One region of the Bacillus sp. F9_6S_D1_P_5 genome, then DNA from elsewhere that is predicted to be linked to it. Evidence: predicted binding sites of a transcription regulator. Region 1 holds the regulator's gene; the other holds the start of a gene.
What was found. Region 1 encodes LexA, which represses DNA repair genes until DNA is damaged. Its sites were predicted from a motif close to CGAACATATGTTCG; they were not measured.
Positions count from the first base shown of each region.

Region 2: ACUXEY_RS25995 (ImmA/IrrE family metallo-endopeptidase) is a predicted target of LexA. The motif match lies at 4,873-4,886, and genes of this name have one in related genera.

Region 1 covers NZ_JBTREW010000001.1:6,807-19,622, reverse strand. The annotation lists gene tkt (transketolase) at 1-1,422, opposite strand, end outside; gene ACUXEY_RS00110 (hypothetical protein) at 1,646-1,873, opposite strand; gene ACUXEY_RS00105 (hypothetical protein) at 1,870-2,097, opposite strand; gene phnE (phosphonate ABC transporter, permease protein PhnE) at 2,196-2,999, opposite strand; gene phnE (phosphonate ABC transporter, permease protein PhnE) at 2,999-3,793, opposite strand; gene phnC (phosphonate ABC transporter ATP-binding protein) at 3,790-4,563, opposite strand; gene ACUXEY_RS00085 (phosphate/phosphite/phosphonate ABC transporter substrate-binding protein) at 4,647-5,585, opposite strand; gene ACUXEY_RS00080 (bifunctional metallophosphatase/5'-nucleotidase) at 5,769-7,352, shown strand; gene ACUXEY_RS00075 (DUF896 domain-containing protein) at 7,392-7,631, opposite strand; gene ACUXEY_RS00070 (YneB family resolvase-like protein) at 7,677-8,333, opposite strand; gene lexA (transcriptional repressor LexA) at 8,475-9,095, shown strand; gene ACUXEY_RS00060 (DUF4097 family beta strand repeat-containing protein) at 9,183-9,989, opposite strand; gene ACUXEY_RS00055 (DUF1700 domain-containing protein) at 9,990-10,532, opposite strand; gene ACUXEY_RS00050 (PadR family transcriptional regulator) at 10,525-10,848, opposite strand; gene glnA (type I glutamate--ammonia ligase) at 11,152-12,486, opposite strand; gene glnR (transcriptional repressor GlnR) at 12,535-12,816, opposite strand, start outside.
Region 2 covers NZ_JBTREW010000032.1:3,907-16,722, forward strand. The annotation lists gene ACUXEY_RS25965 (glycosyltransferase family 2 protein) at 453-1,178, shown strand; gene ACUXEY_RS25970 (zinc-finger domain-containing protein) at 1,417-2,166, opposite strand; gene ACUXEY_RS25975 (RusA family crossover junction endodeoxyribonuclease) at 2,247-2,675, opposite strand; partial or broken gene ACUXEY_RS25980 (dUTP diphosphatase) at 2,675-3,190, opposite strand; gene ACUXEY_RS25985 (MFS transporter) at 3,752-4,198, opposite strand; gene ACUXEY_RS25990 (YpiB family protein) at 4,213-4,668, opposite strand; gene ACUXEY_RS25995 (ImmA/IrrE family metallo-endopeptidase) at 4,903-5,382, shown strand; gene ACUXEY_RS26000 (hypothetical protein) at 5,546-5,842, shown strand; gene ACUXEY_RS26005 (hypothetical protein) at 6,205-6,456, opposite strand; gene ACUXEY_RS26010 (metallophosphoesterase) at 6,666-7,508, opposite strand; gene bla (class A beta-lactamase Bla1) at 7,764-8,690, opposite strand; gene ACUXEY_RS26020 (peptidoglycan D,D-transpeptidase FtsI family protein) at 8,915-11,047, opposite strand; gene ACUXEY_RS26025 (peptidoglycan D,D-transpeptidase FtsI family protein) at 11,379-12,816, shown strand, end outside.

The DNA of each region.
Region 1 (12,816 bases):
ATGTGTTGGACCATCTTCACCAACAGCGATACTGTCGTGTGTGAATACATACGTTACTGGCAATTGCATTAATGCTGCAAGACGAATTGCTGGACGTAAGTAGTCAGAGAATACGAAGAACGTACCACCGTAAGTTTTTAAACCGCCATGTAGTGCAATACCGTTCATTGCTGCACCCATTGCGAACTCACGTACACCGTACCAAATATTTTTTCCGCTGTAATCATCTCTTGTAAAGTCTTTTTCGTTATTCATGTATGTTTTGTTAGAACCAGCAAGGTCAGCAGATCCACCGAAGAATGATGGTACAGACTCTGCAATTGCATTAATTACAGCACCTGAAGAATTACGAGTTGCTGCTTTTGATCCTAATTCATAAGTTGGTAAGTTTTTCTCCCAACCTTCTGGAAGAAGACCATTCATTGCCGCTTGCAATTCGTTTGCTAATTCTGGGTATGCTTGTGCATATTCACCTAGCATCGTGTTCCATTCTGCTTGCGCAGTTTCACCAACATCTTGTACTGTTTTACGGAAGTTGTCATATACTTCTTCTGCTACATGGAAATCTTGCTCAGCAGTCCAAGCATATGCTGCTTTCGTTAATTTTGTCTCGTCTACACCAAGTGGAGAACCATGTGAAGCTGATTTTCCTGATTTGTTTGGAGAACCGAAACCAATTGTCGTTCTTACTTCAATTAGCGTTGGGCGTTTTTCGTCAGCTTTCGCTTCTTCGATTGCTTTCGCGATAGCTTCAATATCGTTCCCATCCTCAACACGGATTACTTGCCATCCGTATGCTTTGTAACGATCTTCTACACTTTCAGAGAATGAACGATTTAAATCGCCATCTAATGAAATATCATTTGAATCGTAAAGCACAACTAGACGACCTAATTGTAAGTGAGCAGCTAATGAAGATGCTTCAGCAGAAACGCCTTCCATTAAATCTCCATCACCACAAATAGCGTATGTATAATGATCTACTACATTATACGCATCACGGTTATATTTAGCAGCTAAATGTCTTTCAGCCATTGCCATACCTACAGCAGTTGAAATACCTTGTCCAAGTGGACCAGTAGTTGCGTCTACACCAGCTGTATGACCGTACTCAGGATGTCCTGGAGTTCTACTTCCCCATTGACGGAAGTTCTTTAAGTCATCCATTGTTACATCATAACCAGATAGGTGAAGTAGGCTGTATAATAACATTGAACCATGACCTGCAGATAATACGAAACGATCACGGTTAAACCACGTTGGGTTATTTGGATTGTGTTTCATAAATTGAGTCCATAATGTATAAGCCATTGGTGCTGCACCCATTGGCATTCCTGGGTGACCAGAGTTTGCTTTTTCAATCGCATCGATGGATAATGTGCGAATCGTGTTGATAGAAAGTTGTTCGATTGAATGTGACATGCTATTCTTCCCTTCGCTTATATTAGTAAACGTTTTATACATTTATATGATAGCTTCCCACGCAAGATTATACAACATGTATCGACAAATATGTTGATATTTTTTTGGTTTTTCATAAAAAAATCAATGATTTCGGGAATGTATGGGCATTCAATATGACATACTTTTTCATTGTTTTTATTTTAAAAAGAAAGGGAATTATCTGTATATTTATTCATCAATTTTAAATTCCATAATACAAAATATATCCTTCCCCATTTTTCACTCTGCGAAGCAAACGAATAAACGACTGTAAATATTGGCATACTTTATCTCGATCAAATACGTATCTTTCATATTCTCCATCCGTATTATTATCATTTTCCCATTGAAACTGTCCTGTCAGTTCGATTATTTCTGGAGCTAAAGAAAACATGCTAACGAGCGAACAAAATAACTGTTCTGCTATCATTGCCCGTTCTGTTCTATTTTCGTAATACTATAATAGTGAACTCCAAATCCTTCTGCTCTTTTCGCTGGATAATAGGTCGGAATCCAATGGATGAAATCTAATAGATATACGATTAGCTTATCACTTAATACAACACACTCATCTATCGTTGCCTCTTCTTTATATAGAAAACAAAGTTCAATCCAATCTATACCTTTAAAATCTAATTTTTTCATTTGAAACAAATACAAACTCATGCTGTAAAGCCAAATTATCCCCCTATTGCTCACATTCATTATTCTTATTATAAAAAAAAGCACCTTTTATAGGTGCTTAAAATAAATTATACAATTTTCTTCCGTATTGAACTTGAAATATAATCAATGATAATGACCATTAAAATGATGCCCAATAAAATAATCCCCACACGAGACCAATTGCGTGAACTTAGTGCAAAAATTAGAGGCGTACCAATCCCACCTGCTCCAATAACACCTAAAATAGCAGCGGATCGCACATTAATTTCGAACCTGTATAACGTATACGATAGAAAATCCGGTAATACTTGTGGTAATACTGCATACCAAAGTATTTGAAATCGATTCGCGCCTGTTGCTATTAACGCTTCCGTCGGTCCCTTATCTATATTTTCAATTCCTTCTGAATATAGTTTTCCTAACATCCCAATAGAGTGTAACCCTAAAGCTAGAACTCCGGCAAAAGAGCCTGGTCCAACAGCTTTTATAAATAAAAGAGCCATAACTAGTTCAGGGAATGTACGAACAAAACTAAGTACAAATTTTCCAGTTCCTGAAGTTAATTTCCCACTACTCATATTCGTTGCTGCCCAAAAAGCGAATGGAACAGATAAAAAGGCAGAAATAAATGTACCTAATATCGCAATTGCCAACGTATCAATTAAGCCGTGTAATAAATCTTCACCATCTGGCAAAGATACATACGACCAATCTGGATTCAATACACCTGTCATAATTGCTTTTGTAATTTCTCTCGCCGTATCCTTGATTCCCTCTAATGGTACTCCTGAAAAAGCCCATACATAAACAAATGTAAGTGCTATAAAAATAATCCAGCGATACATACTCGGTTTCTTCGGTTTTGATACGATTAACGTCGTTTTACTCATTATAATTTCTCCCGCAACAATGTACTTACATAATCAATTAACAATACAACAACAAGAGTATAGATAATAATAGAGGCAGTTTGTTCATATTGTAAAAATCCAAGTGTACGATCATAATATAATCCAATACCGCCAGCCCCTACTAAACCTAAAACAGCTGCTGCACGTACGTTCACCTCAAATGTATAAAGAACATAGGAAACAAAATGTGCTTTCACTTGTGGAATTACCCCATACACAATCCATTGTACTTTATTTGCTCCTACTGCTGTCATCGCTTCTAATGGACCTGGATCAATCGATTCAATTGACTCATACAATAATTTTGCCACAAGCCCAATTGAGAAAAAAGTAAGAGCCAAAATACCTGGAAGTGGTCCTATTCCAAAAATAGCTACGAAGATTGCCGCTAATAATAAATCTGGTATCGTTCGAATAAAATTTAAAACCAATCGAGCTGGACCGTACAAGAATGTACTCGTAAACACATTACTTGCCGCAAATAGTGCCAGTGGAATAGCTAAAATCGCTCCTAAAGTCGTCCCAATAATCGCCATACGTATTGTATCTAACATCGCTGTTGTAATAACTTGAAAATAACTCCAATCTGGCGGCACCATCTCTTTTAACAAATCCATCATATTAGGAAAACCAATTACTAGTTTTGAAAATGATGCGTCGACCTGTACACTACTTCCCCACAACAGTAAAATGACTAGAATAAACGTTAACATATGTTTCAACTTACTCGGCGGCTTCGGTATCGCTTTCGAATATATCGTCACGTCACTCATTTAACCGCCACCTCTAACAATTCACTTTTCTGCGCTACGTCTCCATAAATTTCAGCAAATTTTTCATCTGTTGCCTCTTCTACTGAACCGTCAAAAACAATTTCTCCCGCATGTAATCCAATAATGCGTGTCGCATATTGCCTAGCTAAATCAATAGAATGTAAGTTTACAATTGTTGTAATTCCAAAATCTTCATTGATTTTTTTCAAATCATCTAATACTTGCTTTGTTGTGAGCGGATCTAACGATGCAACAGGTTCATCTGCCAATATGATTTTTGCTTCTTGCGCTAATGCTCTAGCAATCGATACCCGTTGCTGTTGTCCTCCTGATAATTCATCAGCTCTCGCATATGCTTTTTCTAAAATATTCACCCTTTTTAACGATTGAAAAGCAAGCTCCAAATCTTCTTTTGGAAATAGACCTAACGTTGTACGCAGTGTTGAATGATACCCAACACGGCCAGCTAATACATTTTTCAATACCGTTGATCGCTTTACAAGGTTAAAACTTTGAAAAATCATACCAATATCTCGGCGCATGCGTCGTAAGCCTTTTCCTTTTGCAGCAGTAATAGACTCACCTTCAATCATAATTTCGCCTTCTGTAATCTCATGAAGTCGATTTACCGATCTGAGAAGTGTAGACTTTCCAGCCCCAGACAGCCCTACCATTACAACAAATTCACCTTTTTGAATGTTCAAGTTTATATTATTTAATCCTTTTGTACCATTCGGATACACTTTGGAGACATTTCGAAACTCTATCACACATCTTACCTACCTTCTATGTATTCAAAACGGCAAACTAACTGAAAACATATCATTCCAGTTAGCTGCCATTTCCATATGTATTATTGCGTTTTTACTTTCTTTCCATATTCACGAACGATATCAAATTTACTATCATCAGATTTAACATATCCTTCATGTGAATATACTTCTTTAATGATTTTGTGACCTTCCTCATTCTTTCCTATCTCAATGAAAGCATCCTGTAATTTCTTGCTCCACTCTTCATCTAAATCAGAGCGTACCGAAATCGTATCGTTTGGAATTTTCTCTGTAAATTTCACTATTTTCGTTTGATCGAATATATTCGGATAATCTTTTTTTACAATATTACGAGCATCTTGGAATACAACAGCTGCATCTACATCACCATTTAAAAGAGCAATAAGCGACTGATCATGACCTTTTAATGTAACAGGTTTTACATCTTTTAGCGGATCAATTCCATCTTTTAACAACACTGCCGCAGGCCATACATATCCCGCTGATGAAGTTACATCTTGATAACCTATTTTTTTACCTTTTAAATCTTTTACACTATTAATATTTGAATCTTTCTTAACTACAAATTCTGATTTATAAAAGTCTACTAAATCCTTTGTAGGAGCTCCTGTTTCATCATCTACTCCAAAACGTTGCGCTTGTAAAATTACATTTGCAGCCTTTTTCTCATGTGCTAGCACATATGCTGTTGGAGGCAAAAATCCTACATCTACTTGCTTAGATGCCATCGCTTCTACAATTGTATTGTAGTTCGTTGAAATACTAACTTTTACCGGAATATTTAATTTATCACTTAATAGCTTCTCAAGTGGTTTTGCCTTCGCCTCTAATGTATCTGCATTTTGAGAAGGAACAAATTGAACATTTAAAGTCTTCGGTACATAACCTTTTTTCGTATCTTCAGTTTTACTTGCACTAGATTCTTTCGTTCCACAGCCACTTAATAATCCCGCCGCCAGTACAACTGTCGTGCTCATTGCAAAAACTTTTTTCAACATATTAAAGCCTCCATTTTTGTTGTTATAAATTACCTGCCTTAAACATGAAGAAATATATCACACATTTTTATTAATAATTGCTTATTTACAGAATCTTTACACATTCTATACATTCTCATTAAAATTCTCTTCATATATTTGATATGCTTAATTAGTAGATAACAATAGAAAAGGTGAATGATATTGAATCAAAATCAAAATGTAACTTTAAACATCTTATTAACAAGTGATATACATGGTACTGTTTATCCAATTCACTACCAAGATAACTCCGAAGCTGAAATTGGTTTAGCTAAAATTTCTACTCTTATAAAAAAAGAACGTTCCCAAAATAGAAACGTCCTTTTAATTGATAACGGTGACTTCATACAAGGAACACCCTTTACTTATCATTACGCTACATATGAAAAAGATAAGAAAAATCCAATGTCCTTATTAGCGAACTATTTACGTTACGATGCCGCAGTGATTGGGAATCATGAATTTAATTATGGAATGGGCATATTAAACAATGCTATTTCTACTACGAACTTCCCATATTTATCAGCAAACATTTTAGATAAAAACAGCAAAGAACCTTATTTCGGGAAACCATATATAATAAAACATATTGAATCAAATATAAAAATTGCTATTTTAGGGGTAACAACACATTACATTCCTAATTGGGAACAACCCCATCACATTCAAGATTTACAATTTGAAGATGCATTAGAAACAACAAAAAAGTGGGTTTCTTACATTCACGAACACGAGAAACCAAATTTATTAGTCGTAGCGTATCACGGAGGATTTGAACGCGATCTACAAACCGGGGTACCGACTGAAGTTTTAACAGGTGAAAACCAAGGATATGCAATGTGCCATGAAATTGAAGGAATAGATATTTTACTAACAGGCCACCAACATCGGGAAATCGCTCACACCGTAATAAATGGTGTAACAATTTTACAGACTGGATGCAATGGACACTTCATTGGAAAAATAACAGTGACATTCAAAAAAGCAGAAAAAAAATGGATAAAAAAAGAGAGTTATTCACAATTATTGCCTGTGCAAGGAATTGCGACGGACCAACATATTCTTTCCTTAGTTGCCGATTATGAAGAGAAAACACAAAATTGGCTCGATCAACCTATTGGACTAATCTATGGAGACATGCAAATTTCAGACGCTATGCAAACTCGTTTGCAAGACCATCCTTTTATTGAATTTATAAATAAGATACAGATGGATATAGCTAATGTTTCTATTTCTTGTACAAGCTTATTTCATAATACATCTCCAGGTTTCCCTAATCATGTAACAATGCGTGACATCGTTTCTAATTATATTTATCCAAATACATTACAAGTAATTAGAATAACTGGAGCAGATATAAAAGATGCCCTTGAACTCTCTGCTTCTTATTTCACATTAAATGCAGATGGAGATATTATCGTAAACCCTACCTTCATAGAACCAAAGCCGCAACACTATAATTACGATATGTGGGAAGGGATTTCGTACGTATTAAACATTTCCAAACCTCTTGGCGAGAGAGTAGAATCTTTACAATGCAAAGGCATTCCTCTTAATATGGATGAAGAATATGACGTCGTTATGAATAATTATCGCGCTAGCGGCGGCGGAAACTTCTTTATGTTCCAAAATAAGTCCGTAATAAAAGACATACCAACAGATATGTCTGAACTGATCGCTAATTATATTTTGAAACACAAAAAGATAGAGGCAACAGTTAATAATAACTGGAAAGTCATTAAATAACGAATGTAATAAATAAAAAAGATGGGCTTCGCCCATCTTTTAGTTTAATTTTGCATTATCTTGCTTTTTTAAAGCTTTTAATTTCGCCGGTGTAACGTCTGTACCTTGTTCGTTAACGACTTTAATTCCTTTAAGTTCGTTTAACATATTTTGACGAAATCCTTTTAAATATTGTTCACGTAGCGACTGACGCTCACGTTGTTCTTCTTCAGTTAAACCTTCAGCTTTTGCTTTTTTCGCTAAGAAGTTAATGCGTTCAACGAGTTCGTGACTAAGCATCTCGAATCCCCCTTCTAATCAAAACTGATTATTATCATACAATAGTTACTCTTCTTTATCAAGCAATTGCTTTGTATACTCTACATATCTACGATGTACCGTCGCTTTTGAAACGTTATGACCAAAGCCGCGAAGCGTCGCTGCAATTTCTTCGAAAGTAAGTTCACTCTTGCGCAAACGTACAATTTCCTCAATCGGCACTTCTTTCTTCTCTCGCCCTACACTTAAATGACGATTCTTTAAATTATTTTCTGGACGATAACCTTTTTCTACGGCGCGTTGCATACCACGTTTAATTTTCAAGTTATGAATCTTTCTTTGGTACTCTTCAACAATACCGATAATATCTAATACCATCGAATCAGAATCCGACAATTGCAATTCGCCATTATGCGTATGCGTGTATACTTTTATTCCCTCTTTATGTAAACAGTGCATTAATGCAATTTTTGCATTTCCTCTACCAAGGCGCGTTTCATCTTGTATGAGTAACACATCAATTTGTTCATCTCGAATTGTATCAAGCACTTCTAATATGCCGTCACGTTCAATTGTATAGCCACTCGCCTGCTCTTCAATCACCTTAGTAACATTCATTTGGTAGCGCTCAGCTAAATGCAATAATTCATCTTTTTGACGTAATAGTGACGTTTCTTGCGCTTCTTTTGTTGTACTCACACGCGCATAAATAATTGCATTCATTATGAACCCCTCTTTCTCACTATTATTTCCCTCTAGTGTAACATAAATTCGCCTTTTGTTCGAACTTATGTTTGTAGAATGTTTTTTCGCATGTTATACTTATTAATAAGAAAAATGAAAGAAAACGAGGTGTTAGAAAACATGGAAAAGTTAACGAAACGCCAGCAAGACATTCTCGACTTTATTAAGCTAAAAGTACAAGAAAAAGGATATCCACCTTCCGTACGTGAAATCGGTCAAGCAGTCGGCCTCGCTTCTAGTTCTACAGTGCACGGACATTTATCACGACTAGAAGAAAAAGGATATATTCGACGCGATCCAACCAAACCAAGAGCAATTGAAATTTTAGGTGACGATCGAATGGATGCAGAAACACAATCTGTTATTCAAGTTCCAATTGTCGGGAAAGTCACTGCTGGATTACCGATTACAGCAGTTGAAAGTGTAGAAGATCACTTCCCACTCCCAGCTAGCATTGTTGCTGGAGCAGACCAAGTGTTTATGTTACGTATTTCTGGAGATAGTATGATTGAAGCCGGTATTTTCGATGGAGATTTAGTTGTTGTTCGCCAACAACAGTCTGCATATAACGGTGAAATTGTAGTCGCTTTAACAGAAGATAACGAAGCAACTGTTAAACGTTTCTATAAAGAAAAAGACCATTTCCGTCTACAACCGGAAAACTCTTCATTAGAACCTATCATTTTAAAACAAGTGTCAGTTATCGGAAAAGTAATTGGCGTATATCGTGATTTACATTAATAATAATAAAAGAAGATAATTACCTTATTTACATACGGTAATTATCTTCTTTTTTGTATTTTGATAGATTTTCATACATTCTATTTGTTATGAACGAGTTTCAATCGTCACATCGCCAGCAGCTGTTTTACCGCTAATTTTTTTACTACCATTGCCAATTGTTATATTATTATTTTCTACATTAAAAATTGTCACGTCGCCAGCAGCGCTTTGCCCAGTTATAACTGCATCTTGTGGTTTTTCCAATAAAGTAATATCTACATCCCCAGCAGTTGAACTTGCCTCTACATCATACTTAGGATCATGATCCATAATATGCACTTCCCCGCTAGCCGACTTCGCTGTTACTTTCCCTATTACCTTTTTAAAATTTACCTCACCAGCTTTTGAAGATCCTTCTACACTCTTAGCTGTGACATGTTTCAAATCTACTTCTCCGGCGAGTGTCCCAACACTTACACGATCACTTTTCACATCACTTATTTCTATTTGTCCAGCAGATGAATTAACTTTTATCTCATGGTAAGAACGTTCTGGTACAAATATAGTCAATGTAGACGTTTGAAACTTGAAATTGTAAAAAGAAAAATCAAATGTAGCACCTTTTTCGTTTTCCCCAATAATTTTTAATGTGTCACCATCTTCGGCAATACGAACCTCTTGTTTACGTGTATCTCCTGTGTGCTTTACATAAAAAGAAGAGTCGGGAGATTTTTGGACAACAATATCCCCAGCGTCTAACTTAACTTCTATATTTTTTAATGTTTCGTTTTTAATAACGTCTTCTTTGTTTCCTTTTTCTGCAGTTTGTACTGCTTTTTCATATGTTTGTGAAATCCCTATTACTCCAATAATGATACAAGCGATTGCTACTAACAATATTTTTTTCATCATCTATTCCCCTTTTATCATTTTGAAGTTCCATAATACATAACTTACGCATAATCGTTTAAACCACTTTGTACTATAATAAGCGATAATACATAACAACAATCCTACCCCAACAAACGTTATACTAACGAATACATCCAGCCATATAAAGGTACCCATAAATACTTTTGCAATAACGAAAAATGGTGTCACTACACTAGCAATCCCACCAACCCAAAAGGAAAATATAAAAGCGATAATTGCAACTAACGGGCCTAATACAATAATAAAATTAAACAAACTAAGTCCAATCGCTGCCATAACAGCCCTTGTTATATTGGAAGTAGATGGATCCTTTTTCATTTCGTCAAATCGATACAAAGCAAGTAAGTCTTTCGCAATTACTTTCGGCGAGCCAAGACCCTTTATTATTTCCAATTCAGTTTTCCCCTCTTCTTTCCCAAACTGAAAATGCTCTTCATAATCAAATAAAATATCTTTCCTCTCTTCTTCCGGTAACTTTCTAAGATGACTTGATAATTCTTTAAGAAACTGCTCTTTACTCATCCCATTCCACCCCTTCAATAATTTCTTGTACGCCTTTTGCAAAATCACGCCACTCTGTTACTAACAAATTCAGTTGCGTTTCCCCTTGCTCCGTTAGTTGATAATATTTACGAGGCGGCCCCTCCGTAGATTCTTTCAAATACGTTTGAAAATATCCTTCTTTCGTTAAACGACGTAATAAGGGATACACTGACCCTTCCGATATTAAAAATTTATTTGAGATTTGCTGAACAAGTTCATATCCGTAACAATCCTTACGTTTCACAAGTGCCAACACACACAGCTCTAACACACCTTTTTTAAACTGAACGTTCAAGGTCAATCCCCCTTTCTCATTTCAGTACTGTCCAATACACGGTACCCGTTATATCCATAATATACCACTTGGTATTGTTTATAGCAAGGTACTATATTTTTCAACACTTAATTTTCGAATTAAATACATCCACACCATACTTCAACTTTCACATTTTCATTCATAGCTAGCACGCATTTTAAATAGTCCACATGACTTTTTTCGGGCGTTTTGCGGGCACCCATCCAGTTCATTTCACAAACTTCTATATTTGCCCACAAATAAAAAAGCCCTGATACCGTAGTATCAAGGCTTTTCTCTCTCTTAGTATAGAGACATATATTGATCGCGTTCCCATTGGTGAACTTGCGTGCGGAAAATATCCCACTCAATCTCTTTCGCTTCGATGAAGTGCTCAAGTAAATGCTCACCTAGTGCACCGCATACTACTTCATTCGATTGTAATGTAACTAATGCTTGCGCTAATGTTGCTGGTAAATCAACGATACCTGCTTCTTCGCGCTCTTCTTTTGTCATTACGTAGATGTTACGATCTACTGCAGCTGGTGGAGTTAATTTGTTTTTAATTCCGTCAAGACCTGCTGCTAATAATGTAGCCATTACTAAATATGGGTTTGCAGCTGGGTCAACACTACGTACTTCTACGCGTGTACTAATACCACGAGATGCAGGGATACGTACTAATGGGCTACGATTTTGTGCAGACCATGCTACGTAACAAGGAGCTTCGTATCCAGGTACTAAACGCTTGTAAGAGTTTACAGTTGGATTTGCTACCGCTGTAAATGCTGGTGCGTGTTTTAAGATACCTGCGATGAAGTGACGAGCATCATCACTTAATTGTAAGTCACCGTTTTGATCGAAGAATACGTTCTCACCATTTTTGAATAGTGATAAGTTACAGTGCATACCTGAACCGTTCACACCGTATAATGGTTTCGGCATAAATGTTGCGTGTAAACCGTGTTTACGAGCAATTGTTTTTACAACAAGTTTGAATGTTTGAATGTCATCACATGAACGAATTGCATTTGCATATTTAAAGTCAATTTCGTGTTGTCCTGGAGCAACCTCATGGTGAGATGCTTCAATTTCAAATCCCATTTCTTCAAGTTCAAGAACGATATCACGACGACAGTTTTCCCCTAGATCCATCGGCGCAAGGTCGAAGTATCCACCGTTATCGTTTAATTCTAATGTTGGATTTCCTTTTTCATCTACTTTAAATAGGAAGAACTCTGGCTCTGGTCCAAGATTAAAATCTGAGAATCCTAATGCTTCCATTTCTTTTAACACACGCTTTAAGTTGTTACGTGGATCACCATCAAACGGAGTGCCATCTGCATTGTAAATATCACAGATTAATCGAGCTACTTTCCCTTTTTCAGCTGTCCAAGGGAAAATTACCCAAGTATCTAAATCCGGATATAAGTACATATCAGATTCTTCAATACGTACGAAACCTTCAATAGAAGATCCATCAAACATCATTTTGTTATCAAGAGCTTTTGTTAATTGGCTCACTGGAATTTCTACGTTTTTAATTACTCCTAAAAGGTCCGTAAATTGTAAGCGGATATACTTTACATTCTCTTCTTTCGCCAAACGGAAAATATCTTCTCTTGTGTACCTAGCCATTATAAATTCCTCCTTAGTCCCTCTAAACACCTTCAGAATCAGTTATCTTTAGTGAAAAAACCTTGAAATGTCACCTTGTCGCAATGAAGTTCGATTAAATCTACCTGTATGTTGTAGTTCGTCTCGAAGTATTTTGCGAAGCTCAGTTTTTGAAATTTCTTTCGTTTCTTCTTTTACTTTCACTGCTTCTGTTTGATTTTCTTTCATTAGTAACACCTGTTTAATACCAGCCATATTCAAGCCTTGATCTAATAAATCTTTAATCTCTAACAACTTATCTACATCGTTAAACGAAAATAACCTGCGATTCCCCTTTGTACGGGTTGGAGA
Region 2 (12,816 bases), on a different contig from region 1:
ACTCACAAACATTAACAATATATGAATGGTGTACTGATTCATAGAAGAGTACCATATAATGGTGCTCTTTTTCATTTCCTATAAAATAAAATTTTGTATAAAAGATACACACTTAATCGAAAATAACTTCATAAAATATTTTGTGTTCCTTTCTTTATAAAATAGTCGTTACAAAATGAATCTCGTCACGAGAGCACTTTATATAAGTGCTCTTTTTGTGTTCCGAATTAATACAAAATGAAATTTCTATTTAAATGTGTTTACACGATTTTTTTACATATCTTTTTGGGTTTTAAACTCATTTAAATTAATACCTAAGAATTATTAGGATAAGCAACATATTATAATAAAACAAAAAAGATTTTATCCATTGTTAAACGGAGGTGTTTCTAATTAGTACAACTTTAATTTCACATTTTTACAATGAAGAGTATTTACTCCCATGGTGGTTAATGCACCACACAAAACTATTTGATCATGGCATTCTTATTAATCGTGGATCTACTGATCGTTCGGTTGAAATATGCAAATTATTTGCACCTCATTGGGAAATCCGAGATTCAAAAGTATTAGAGTTTGATGCCTTATTAGTTGATCAAGAAGTAATGGAAATAGAACAAGAAATTACGGGATGGAAAATGGTTTTAAATACCACTGAATTTCTTTGCTGTGTTGATAAGGAAGCCTTTTTCTCTTCTCTTGCTACTTTAGGGAAAAACATGTATTCCATTAGGACTATTCTGATGGTGGATGAACCTTCTCACGGTTATACCAATCCGAGATACGGCATTCCCCTTGTCAAACAGCGTTACCATGGGATAATAATTCATCCCACTCCACCTGCCCCATACTACGGTGGTAGATTCCTCCACAATTACTCGCAAGGTAACTATTCGGCGGGGCGACATTGGTCGTTTCATCCATTCATCGTTTACATGTATCCTGCTTTCGTTTTAAAATTCTTTTACAGCCCATGGAATAAGGCTATGAAAAATCGAAAATTACAAATTGGTCCGACTCTTTCTAGACATAGCATCAAGCATGGCTTAGGTACTCATCACCTAGCAACGCTTGATGAATTAGAAAAAAAATATATATTCTTTGCAACTTCAACTATTGATCTTCGATTACTCCCAGAATATCAAGCTTTATTTCCAGATTTATGTTTTCCTAACTAGTAATCCATCAAAAATATTTTGAACCTTTCCATACGTTCTTTACTTTTAAGTAAGAGCCATTCCTTTTTAAAATAGCGTTTTTGTTAAAATCTTTTCACATTTAAACTGGACAAGCATATATTATTGTATCTCCTCTTTTCTTTCATAGAATTTTACATTTGCTGAGACAACACCCCCTTCGGATGTTGTCTTTTTTCTTATGCATCAAATAAGGATTTTGTTTAGTATTGAGTTGAAGCTATAATACATGGATTGCATTAAATTCATTAAGTAATGTACTGTAATCTTCTTCACGAGATTGTAGTTGATCTTGTGATAACTTTAGTGCGTCTTCCGTTTCCAAGCGTAATTTTGTTTCTGCGATGTGTTCTTTTGCAAGTAGCTCATTTGCTTTCTTGAGGTCCTCATACAGCTTCGATACTTCACGTAACTCTTTTTGCATCGCATCTTTTTCATCAAGAACTGTATTTAATCGACCTTTCCAAAAAGCATCTAACGATTCTGCTTTCTCGATATGTTCAGTAGCTACAGATTTTAATTCTGGTGGTTCATATTTCGTTTTCTCAACATTTTGAGGTTGTGGTGATGGTTTTGTATTCCGAGGATTCTTTGATGCACTTACACGCTTATTAGGCGTCCCGTTTGCTTCGTGTCTTTTAGAAACTTGATAATATAAATTCCCTTCTGTTACTCCAAAATCTGCTCCGATTTTCCCCCAAGTCCATTTCTTTTCATCAGAAGCACGTAATTTTTCAGCAGTCTCACAAATTTGATCCCAATTTCTTTGTTCAGCCATATGTTCCGTTCTCCCCTCATCTAGGCTTTCGCCTAATGTTTTTAAACGCTTCCCAATAGAACAATTCCGATAACAATATTTGATACCCCTATCTTGACTAGTGCCTTTTGGAACATCCGTACATCCTCCGCAGTTATTATCAAGTAGCGCTGAAATTTCAGCCCTTATTTGCCGTTTCTCCTTTTTGCTCAATCCATCACCCCATATGAGATTGAAAGGCAGGTAGTACAACGAACTTTTCATACTACCAACCTGTTTTCCACTGATTTCTCCTATACCTTCGCTAGTTCTTCTAATGTGAAAACTGAAATTTCAATACGTGGCTTTTCCGAATACCACTTGCTCACGTGCAAATCGACAATCTGACTATCATCGTTCCAAAGTACTTTATTGCATGCATCTTTTATGCCCTTTATGTAATTATCGACATCTGGTTTTGCTGTTGGGCGTAACAGTCCTTGTTCTGCTTGTAGTGCTTTCTTTTTCGAAAAACTTTTAAGTGATGGCTTATATACTTTGACTTTCATCACGAGTGCTCCCTCAAGCAAATTAGCTGGAGCATGTTCTGAAGCAACTAATTTTACATATTGCTTAAAATCACGTGATTTTTTTGGATCATACATACGAACTCGACCATTAATAGTGTTCGCTCGCGGTCTCCCTTGTGCTACTGGTTCACCAAAAACTGTAAAGGTAATCATCAATATCCATCATCCTGGCGTTGATGATTTACTTTGTTCTTTTCCAGGTATGCTTGTTCTATATCTTCATGAGTAAATCCGAGGTGCTTTGTTCCTAATTCCATAAACAAGTTAAAAATTGTTTCAACGTCATCCGCTAATTGCAGTTTACTGTCTGGATAATTATGTGCTGTATCCCCCATTTCTCCTACGTAATAAAACAACTTGTTACATGTTCCAACGATTGTTTTTTCTGTTTCATCCTCGCAACGAAACTCTATTTTCACATCTAACTGATTGCTGATACTTAAAATAAAATGCAGTCCATCCACAAACTCTGTCAGAATGGTTTCTTTTTCACTCGGGCCCTTATTACTCCAATGTTTAAAACAACGTGTTTCGTTCGCTAATTCAGCAATTTCAACCTGTAGCGCTAAGATTAAATTACTAACTAAGTTTTGACCTTCTAAACCATGTTGCTAAATAATCCGATTATCAAGTATCTTTTGTAATTCACGTAATTTTGCGATATTCATTATTTTCTTTCCCCTTTCGCTTCACTGATCAGTAAAGTAATTTCATAAACACCATTTATCAAACATTCCATGTTTCTTCACCCCTTGAATATTTTTCAAATAAAAATACATACTATTTTCAAGCCGCCGTATCCACGGCCAATACTTCTTTCTTTTGTTGCAACAGAAGCAGGTAGGTTCTTAACTTATCTGCTTTTCCTGTATATTTTTTTTAATATCGAAAATAATACCAACAAGCTGTTTGAACTAGCAGCTTCACTCTTCTCGTAATGGGAATGCAATTTATCACAATTAGCTAATCCATTCGACTCACTGGCAGACAACCAAATTTGTTGTCTGCTTTTTGTATGAGATTTTTCATTTTACATATACTACTTTTGAGCCTGTTACCAATACAAGCCATTTGGTGTTTTGAATTCCGACTAAGCTTTTTTGTTGCATAGATTTTCACATCTTTGACAACACTGTTTTAAAGCGCGTTTTCTGGTTATTCGTAGTTCTAATCCAGAATAATTTTTCTCCTATAAAGGACGGCAGGTACGACTGCTCGTCCTTTTTTACTTATACCGCATACTCTCCCTTCTGGTAGTTTCGAACCACATTCCCTTCATCATCGTAGTAAGCAATTTCCCAAAAAGGATGACAGTTGTGCTTCTCAATTTCCCCATCGAACAAAACGGACAAATGAGTTTTCCAGTTCCCAACGATTGTCCCCCACATGCCAGCTACGTTTACTCGCATACCCATGTAAGCAAAATGGAGGTTGCGGTAATTCTGCATTTTCTTAAACGCTTTTTCTGCGCTGTACATGCGCTTGATGTCAAAAACACCTTCGTTCTCGCACTTTACAAACTTCATAAATTCCACCATCGGCATCGTTAGAAATTTTGTTCTGAACTTTTGCCAGTACAGAAATCTTGCTTTACTTTCTGTTTCCGCTACCACAAATTCTTCGTTCGGCCAATGTTCGAAAATGGTTGTTAGCTTGAATTTGTAAAGAATCACCATCCTTTCACCTCCCATTAATTCGTCATCAACTTACGGAACAGTTTTTCATTTCTTGTGTCTAGTGCGTGATCAATGAGGTGGTATTTTATTAACTTGTCAATTTCATTATGATCTTCCCCATCAATATGCGTTTCAAGTGAACACTCATCATCTTCAAGTACTTCCATGTATAAAGGTTCGTTGTATTTACCTTTGAAATTGATTTGAATGTAAATTGAGGCATCATTCGCATTAAAGTGATGATATGCTGACATCCCATCTGTGACAGTTAAATTCGGTTTATAAAACGCGAACAGTTTGCCTTCTGTAAACTCTGCTGAAATTTTAATTCCATACGGATACTTCTTTGCATTTTCAACAAAGTGGATTCTAGTTACAAACCTTAAATGTTTACGAAATGTGTAGATAAACGGAAAGCCCTCATGTCTTCTGGGCAAGATATGGTTTAGAACAAATTGTATAAACGACATGGGATTCTTCGATATAGATAAATGGAAGAACCTATCACCTGAGGATGCTGCGGAAATAAAAAAGCACTTTGATTATGTTGTATTTAAAGCAATGCAAAATAAACAAAAGTATTAAAATTCAATGGTCTGAATTTAAGCATCAAAAGAGTTTTACAAATAAAAAGAAAAGCCCTCTTCACGGGCTTTTCTTTTTGCAGTAAAACAAGAACGAATGTTCCTAATTTTAACAATGAGGTGAAATTCTTGAATTGGTCGTATCAAACTACCCTACTCGAAGATTGGATTACGGCGTTTTATCAAAATCTTGACATACGAACACCAAGTGATTTATGTATTGATAAAATCGCACACAAATGCAATATAATACTATTGAAAGAAAATATCAATTCGTATTACATAGCGAACAACCTTTTAAAAATGATTGTTCTCGACGCCCGCCTCCCTTTAGAAAAACAACGAGAAGTCTTTTTCCATGAATTATGTCATATCATGCGGCATGTTGGTATACAAGGAATAATGCCCACTACTTTTCGGGAGTTGCAAGAATGGGATGCGGTTCGTTTTACCATTTATGCTGCTATTCCCTTTCATATGTTAATATTTATAAATCCTTTAAATGACACTATTATCCCTGAAATGTCTGAAGTGTTTCAGGTAAGTCCTGAATTATGTAAAAAACGTCTTACTCAAATTCACAATAGAATTCAATTGTAGGAGCAGTTAGCATAAATGATTATGTCCGAAAAAGAACTTTAAATGAGATAAGATGACCATCTACCCTCTTTTTCATTCGACAAAAGCATATAAATAAGTTAAATTATATTTGCTATCTGTTTTCGAAAAAAATGTGTGCCATTATATAATCGGAGGAAATGATATGGGACTTTTCGGTACAAAAAATCCAAAAACTATTACAGATAATAGTTTTTCTTGGAAAGACAATGTAATTGAAATTACAGAAAGCGGTTATTTACAGAGCAAGGGCCTAATCAATATGGTTCGTATTCCTGTTCGCCACATTGATACCGTTACATATTCTATCAGCACTATAAAACCATCTATGAGCGTAGACCTTAACATTATAGGTAAGGGTGTTGTCTTAGGAGTTATAACTGTAGGCATTGATTTGAAAGACGAAGTTCAAGATTGGTTACTTAAAAAAATTGAAAAATAAATTTCTGTAAATCAAAAGCACAGTAGCATTAAGCACTGTGCTTTTTTCTTTCTTTATATTCCGGTTCCTGAATCTAAGATTACATCCCAACCACCAGCATCATCAATTTTATGACCACCAAGGTCCTTTGTAAATTTCCAAATTTTTTTGATACAGTCCTTAAAATAATGGAAGGTTGCTGCATGTTTTCTTCCCCTTTTTTAAAAATGAGTGAGTACTCACTTTTATTTTACTCTTGCGTAATTATATGTCAAACTTCATTGATTAGTATGTATTTTTAATCTTAAACAATGAAACAGAGTCGACATTAGAATATCATTTCTTAAAGTCGACTCTGTTTCATTTAAATTATATATTTTACTTTACGTTTTTAAATTCATATATTTCCTAATTCTAGCAACATCTAAAGAATATTCAATAACTAACTGCTGTAACGGTAATATAACTGTGTCGGGATATAAATGGGCATATTGTAACGTTTCTGCATATTTTTCTAATCTTTTTTCTAAATACTTTATAATTTGATCCGGATGACTTACTAATAAGCATTTACAATAATAATGTATTTGTTCCTCAATCGCCGTATACTCTTCAATTTCATATTCTTTATGCATGTGTACACCCCTTTATGTTTTTATACAGATTCTTTATCACACTTTTCACTCGACTAATTTTTAAGTTTTTTGATTATTTACACTATAACAAACTCTTCGGGTCAAATTTTGTTACTTTATGTAACGTAGAAAATTTTTAACAAAATTGTAATGTTAACTTGTATAAATTTCAAATGACCTATTTTTCTCTATACAAAAAGTCGTACAGTTCAATTTAACTGTACGACTACAAGTTCTGGCCTATTGAAAATTCTTTGCGGAATGACACTATTGCCTAAGCCTCTACTCACTACCATAGATGTATTTTGTTTTTCATATAAACCGGCTGTATATGTAGGGAATAACCCTTGATTCGGAGCAACTAATCCTCCGATAAATGGCAATCTAACTTGTCCTCCATGAGCATGCCCTGATAACACTAAATCTATTTTCTCATTAGCATACTCTGCCAGAAATTCAGGTCTATGGGATAGTAATACATTATATGTATCTGGCTTCATTTCAAATTTTGCTTTTAAAATTTCATCTTTTACAATATTTCCTTCATCACGGTTTCCAGCTACAAATGCCGGATCATCGATTCCAAGTAAATTTATTTTTTGTTTCCCTTTATGAATCGTTACATGTTCATTTCTTAAAATAGTAACATGGTGTTTCTTTAATTCTTTCTCTAAATCATTATATTTTCCTGACCATTTTTCATGGTTTCCTGTCACAAAATATATAGGATACTCCATTACAAGTTCTCGTATTAATTCCATACTTACTTCTGCATCGTATGATTTACTGTCAATCAGATCACCTGTAATAACAATAACATCTGGATTTTCACCTTTTACTTTTTGAATTAAAGTTTCTTGATTGTTGCTAAATTTTTTATTATGTAAATCTGAAATTTGTAGAATTTTAAAACCTTTAAATGTAGAAGGAATTTTGCTAGATTTTATATTAACTTCAGTTATACTTATTAAATTGTTCTGTACATATAAAAAGATACTAAAGCCTACTATTATGGCAATAAACAATATGATTCTATTCATATTTCTCTTCATATTCTCTCCTTTTTATTTTCATAGAACACTTATTTATGTTAACTATATTATATTATACATTTTTGGAATTGTTTAAGTTAATAAAATGCAGTACATGAAATTTCAGATAAATTACGTAATAAATATTTGATTTGTTTACTTTTATCCATTTCAAAATAAGAATACAAAAACGATTCTTTTCACACGAAAAAGAATCGTTTTCTAACTTTATTCCTTCAATAACATTATTTTTACAAATGTAAAACTCATATACTATTACCTTAAAGCATTAACTATAACTTCAGCTGCTTCTGCAATAAGTTGATTATCATAGGTAGCCTCTTTCTCATCTTTACTAGATAAAATTGCGATGATAATTGGTGCTCTATTTGGCGGCCAAACGATAGCGATATCATTTCGTGTTCCATAACTTCCAGCTCCTGATTTATCTGCAACTATCCAGTCAGTTGGTACACCTGCACGAATAAGTTTGTCTCCTGTAGCATTCCCTTTCATCCACTCTGTAAGAATGTTACGCTTATGATTTGGAAGCGCATTTCCGACCGTAAAAGCTTTCAGGTTCGTAGCAATCGCTTTCGCTGTACTAGTGTCACGATTGTCTCCTGGAATAGCCTCGTTTAATTCTGTTTCAAAGCGATCAGACATAGTAACACGATCACCCATCTGTCTAAGCGCTTTTTCATATCCTTTTGGTCCGCCTATTTTGTTAAATAAAATGTTCCCTGCAGTATTATCACTGTAACGAACAGCAGCCTCAGCAATTTCTCCTAGTGCCATTCCAGTATCTACATGTTTCTCTGTAACAGGTGAATAATCTACTAAGTCTTCTTTCGTATAAGTAATAACTTCATTTAATTTCTCAGTCGAGTTTTGCTGTAGTAATACCCCTGCCGCTAACGCCTTATAGGTTGATGCAAAAGCAAACCTTTCGTTAGGTCGATAAGAGATTGTTTCATTTGTACCAGTATCAAAGGCATACACACCTAATCGAGCATCATATTTTTTCTCTAGTTGAGAGAACTCTTTGTGCGTCGCCTGATTTTTATGTTTTATTTGTCCCTTCTTTTCTTTTGCTTCAACTTGCAGTGGTCCTCCTGTAAAAGCTTCTAGGCTTGTAAGACTTAAACCTAATATACCAACACATATTCCTATTTTTAGCATCCTCTTGTTTTTCAAAATCATCATTCCTTTCAAGTTCTTAACACTTTTTTACTTACACATAATAGACAATCACCGAAACAAATTTGTTCCATAAACTTTTCAAAATTTTTAACTAGTATGAGAGTCATTAACAAAATAAGAGATAGCAACAATGATCGTCGCTATCTCTTATTTCAAATCTAATTTTTATTTATAAAGACTTTTATATAAACAGAATCTCTTTCGCTTAGAGAAGTGTACAAGTTTTACTGATTTTGATTTGGATTATCTGTATTAGTAGCTTCACCATGTATACGCTGCTTTTTCAAATCAAAGTATACATCTAAAACTTCTTTTCCAATTATGGAATTAATTCCACTTTTATCATTATGAAGCCACGGAACTACTACTGAGAATGCTACTTCTGGATTATCATATGGAGCATATCCAACTAACGTTAAGTTGTAACATTCCATACGTTCTCCTTTCGCATTTCTACCAATCGGATCATCTCCACCATACACAGTTTGAGCTGTCCCTGTCTTCCCTGCTGGTTTATATGGAGCATTTTTGAAATACTTCACCCCAGTTCCATCACCTTCTTGGAATACCCATCTAAACCCTTCTTTTATTCGATCAATATGTTCTGTCTTCATATCAATCCGATTTAATACGACAGGCTCTATAGAACGAATAACTTTGCCAACCTCTTCCTTTATTGATTGCTCTCGTATTTCTTGTACAATTTGAGGTTGCATTCTATAACCGCCATTAGCAATCGTTGAAATATATTGAGCTAATTGCAACGGCGTATACGTATCATACTGCCCGATAGAAAAATCTAGTAAAAACCCAGGCTGACTATCTACTTTTCTAGTTTGTCCAATTATTTCATTCGGTAAATCAATTCCTGTTGGCACGCCTAATCCAAATTGTTTAAAATAATAGCGCATCGTATTAAATGCTTCTTGTTTTATATCCAGTGAACCATTTGGTACGTAATTAACGCCCGCAATTTTTAAAGCTGTTTGGAACATGTATACATTCGAAGATACTTGTAGCGCTCGTAAATCATTAATATTACCAAATCCAGATACATTCCACGATTTCTTAGCTTGTGTACCTTTAAATTTCATCGGTGCATCATAAAATTGATCTCCTGGTTTTATTGCCCCTGTCTCATATCCAGTTAATAAAGTTGCACCTTTTACAGCTGATCCTAGTTCATACGAAGTTGTCATATTACCTAATGCCAAATCCTCGATTTCCATTTTCCCTTCTTTTTCTACTATCCTTTTGCCTGCCATAGATAATATCTGTCCGTTATTCGGATTCGTCATAACAACAAAAGCTCGGTCCAATAGTGGCTCTGAACTCTTAAAAGCTCTCAAATTTTTCTCTAAACTTTCTTCCACTTTCTTTTGTAATTCCATATCGATCGTTAATGTTAAACTATTACCACTTTTTCCTTTAGAAATTATTTCTGTGTTTATAATATTTCCTGATTTATCTGTAATATTTTTCACTTCTTCTTTTGTACCGTGTAACACATCTTCATATCGTTGTTCAATATAACTTTTTCCTACACGATCATTACGGTTATATCCGCGTACTAAATAAGAATCTAAATTTTCTTTTGGCAGACCTTCTTCGCTACTCGTAATATTACCTAACACAGAACGAAATAGATCACCATTTACATAATTACGTTCCCAATCAACTGTTACATCTACTCCTGGAAAATTCGCAAGTTTTTCACTTATCCATGCATACTCTTGATCCGTTACATCTTTTTTAATAATTTGTGGTGTTAGTTGATAACCTGAACTCATTTTACTTTTAATAGCTAACACCTTTAAATCTTGTGCTGTTAATTCTGCCAATTCTACTTCTGTAACGCGACTTCGTCTTAATTCTTCTATTTTTTTATCTAACTCTTTTCCCTCTATTCCCTTTTCTTTAAACTTTTCTATATCTTTTTTCGTAATCATTGTCCCCGCACGTTTCGAATTCAATTGCATCCAGAAATCCTTTTTATCAATATCTGTTAATTTATTTATATCTTGTTCGGGCATTTCAAGTACTTTCGCTAAGTCGTTTGCTGTTTTTAAAATATCTTCACTAGTAATTCCCTTTACCCTTGTATACGTAATCGTACGAAGGGATTTATTATTAACAACTGTTTTCCCTTCTCGATCTAGTATTTGTCCACGCGGAACTGGAATGCTAGTTGTTGCATTTTGACTACTTTCTACTTGATTCTTATAAGCCTCTCCCTCTACGATTTGCACCTTTCCAAGCTGAACAATAATAGCTGAGAATAGTAAAAATATGCAAAGGAACATTATATTTAATCGAATAGATATATATGTCTTGTTCTTTCCTTTTTGCTTTTCCATAAATCCTCCATATATTTGCTTCTATATTACATAACGATGGCCGATTATAAATATCGGTTCGGCTTTTTCACTAAACCTTTGTAAGCATCCATTTCTTTTCATTTTGCTACGTAATTCAAAACTCTCCCGTCTTGTTTTCTCTCTATTTTTTGTCGCTCGCATTAGAAATGCTACACTGTATAATGACTCATATTAAAAGTAACTTTTCATACTAATTATTCCTTTCTTCATGCTGTAATACTTAATAGACAATATAAATAATAAAGTTGTTCCACATTTACAAAAAAAATAATTAACTATAAGATGAAATAAGCTAAAAAGGGAGGGTTTTATGTTACATACAAAAATAAAAAGGTGGAGATTTATAGCGATTCTTTCTATTGTAGGTTTGATATTAATAATTTTGTTAAAAAGCCATTTCTTTTCAATTACTATTGAAACTTCTTCAGCCGAAAGAGGACAAATACTTGATCAAAATGATGTAATACTAGCTACAAATAAGAAAGTTAAGTCTCTATATTGCACTTTTAATGATGAGAAGATATCGAAACAAGATACAGCAAACACATTAGCTTTTTTCAATCAATTTTCTAGCGAGTTTCAACATGACATTTCTGCAAAAGACATACAATTACACTTACAACAATCTTGTAAAAAGCAAACTATGAATGATATACCGTTATACTCTGACATAAATGAGAGTGAACTTACATTCGTAAATAAGAACAAACCCAATAATGTAATAATTAAAGATGAAGTGATCCGATATTATCCCAAGCATGAAATTGGTTCACAAGTAATTGGTTATGTAGAAAATGACATTAATTCAGAGCATATGCCTGTTGGAAAAAGTGGGGTTGAGCTGCAATATGAAAATGATTTAAAAGGAAAACCGGGTAAAACCCTTGTTTTTAAAATGAATAATAAAAAGTTCTTATGGAACATTCAAAAAGTACAAAAAGGAAAAGATATCCGGCTAGCTTTAGACTCTAAGTTACAGCAAAAAACAGAGGAAGCATTAAGATCTCAAATCAAGAAAATAACTGATGTTAATGCTGGTTATGTTGTGGTAACTGATGTAAAAACTGGCGCAATTTTAACTATGGCAAACTCGGCAGTTTTTGATCCAAATATATTAAATACACATATATCACCTAAAATAGACAACATTAAATCGCTTTCGCAAAATAAAACAATTCAAAAACTAAAGTATGGTGAATACTATGTAAATATGGCGTCTACTATAAAACCTCTTACTATTTTAATTGGGTTAAACGAAATGCTTTTTCAACCTGAAGATACTTATTTAGACAAGGGTACTTTTGAGTACGATAATCAAAATAACATTACGAATGCACCTGGAACGCCAGTAGGTGAGATTACACCGAGGCAGGCTATCATTAATTCATCTAACACATTTATGACAGCAAAAGTAGCTCTGCCCTTATTCAACCAAAATAATGGCAATATAGAAAAAGTGGCAAATATATGGACAGATTATTTAATGCAATTCGGCCTACGTTCTAAAACTGGTATTGATTTACCCTATGAAGAAGACGGACAATATGACTTCCATCCTTCTAATAAGTTTGAAAATGGAATCTCTGCTTTACTAAATGCCTCTTGGGGAGGAAATGAAGTGCATACTCCTCTTCAACTTGCTCAATATGCAGCAACTTTGGCAAGTAAAGGTGATAAATATAAACCTCAAATCGTAAGTGCTATTATTGCTCAAGATGGTAAGGAGACAAAAAAGTTTAAACCAATTT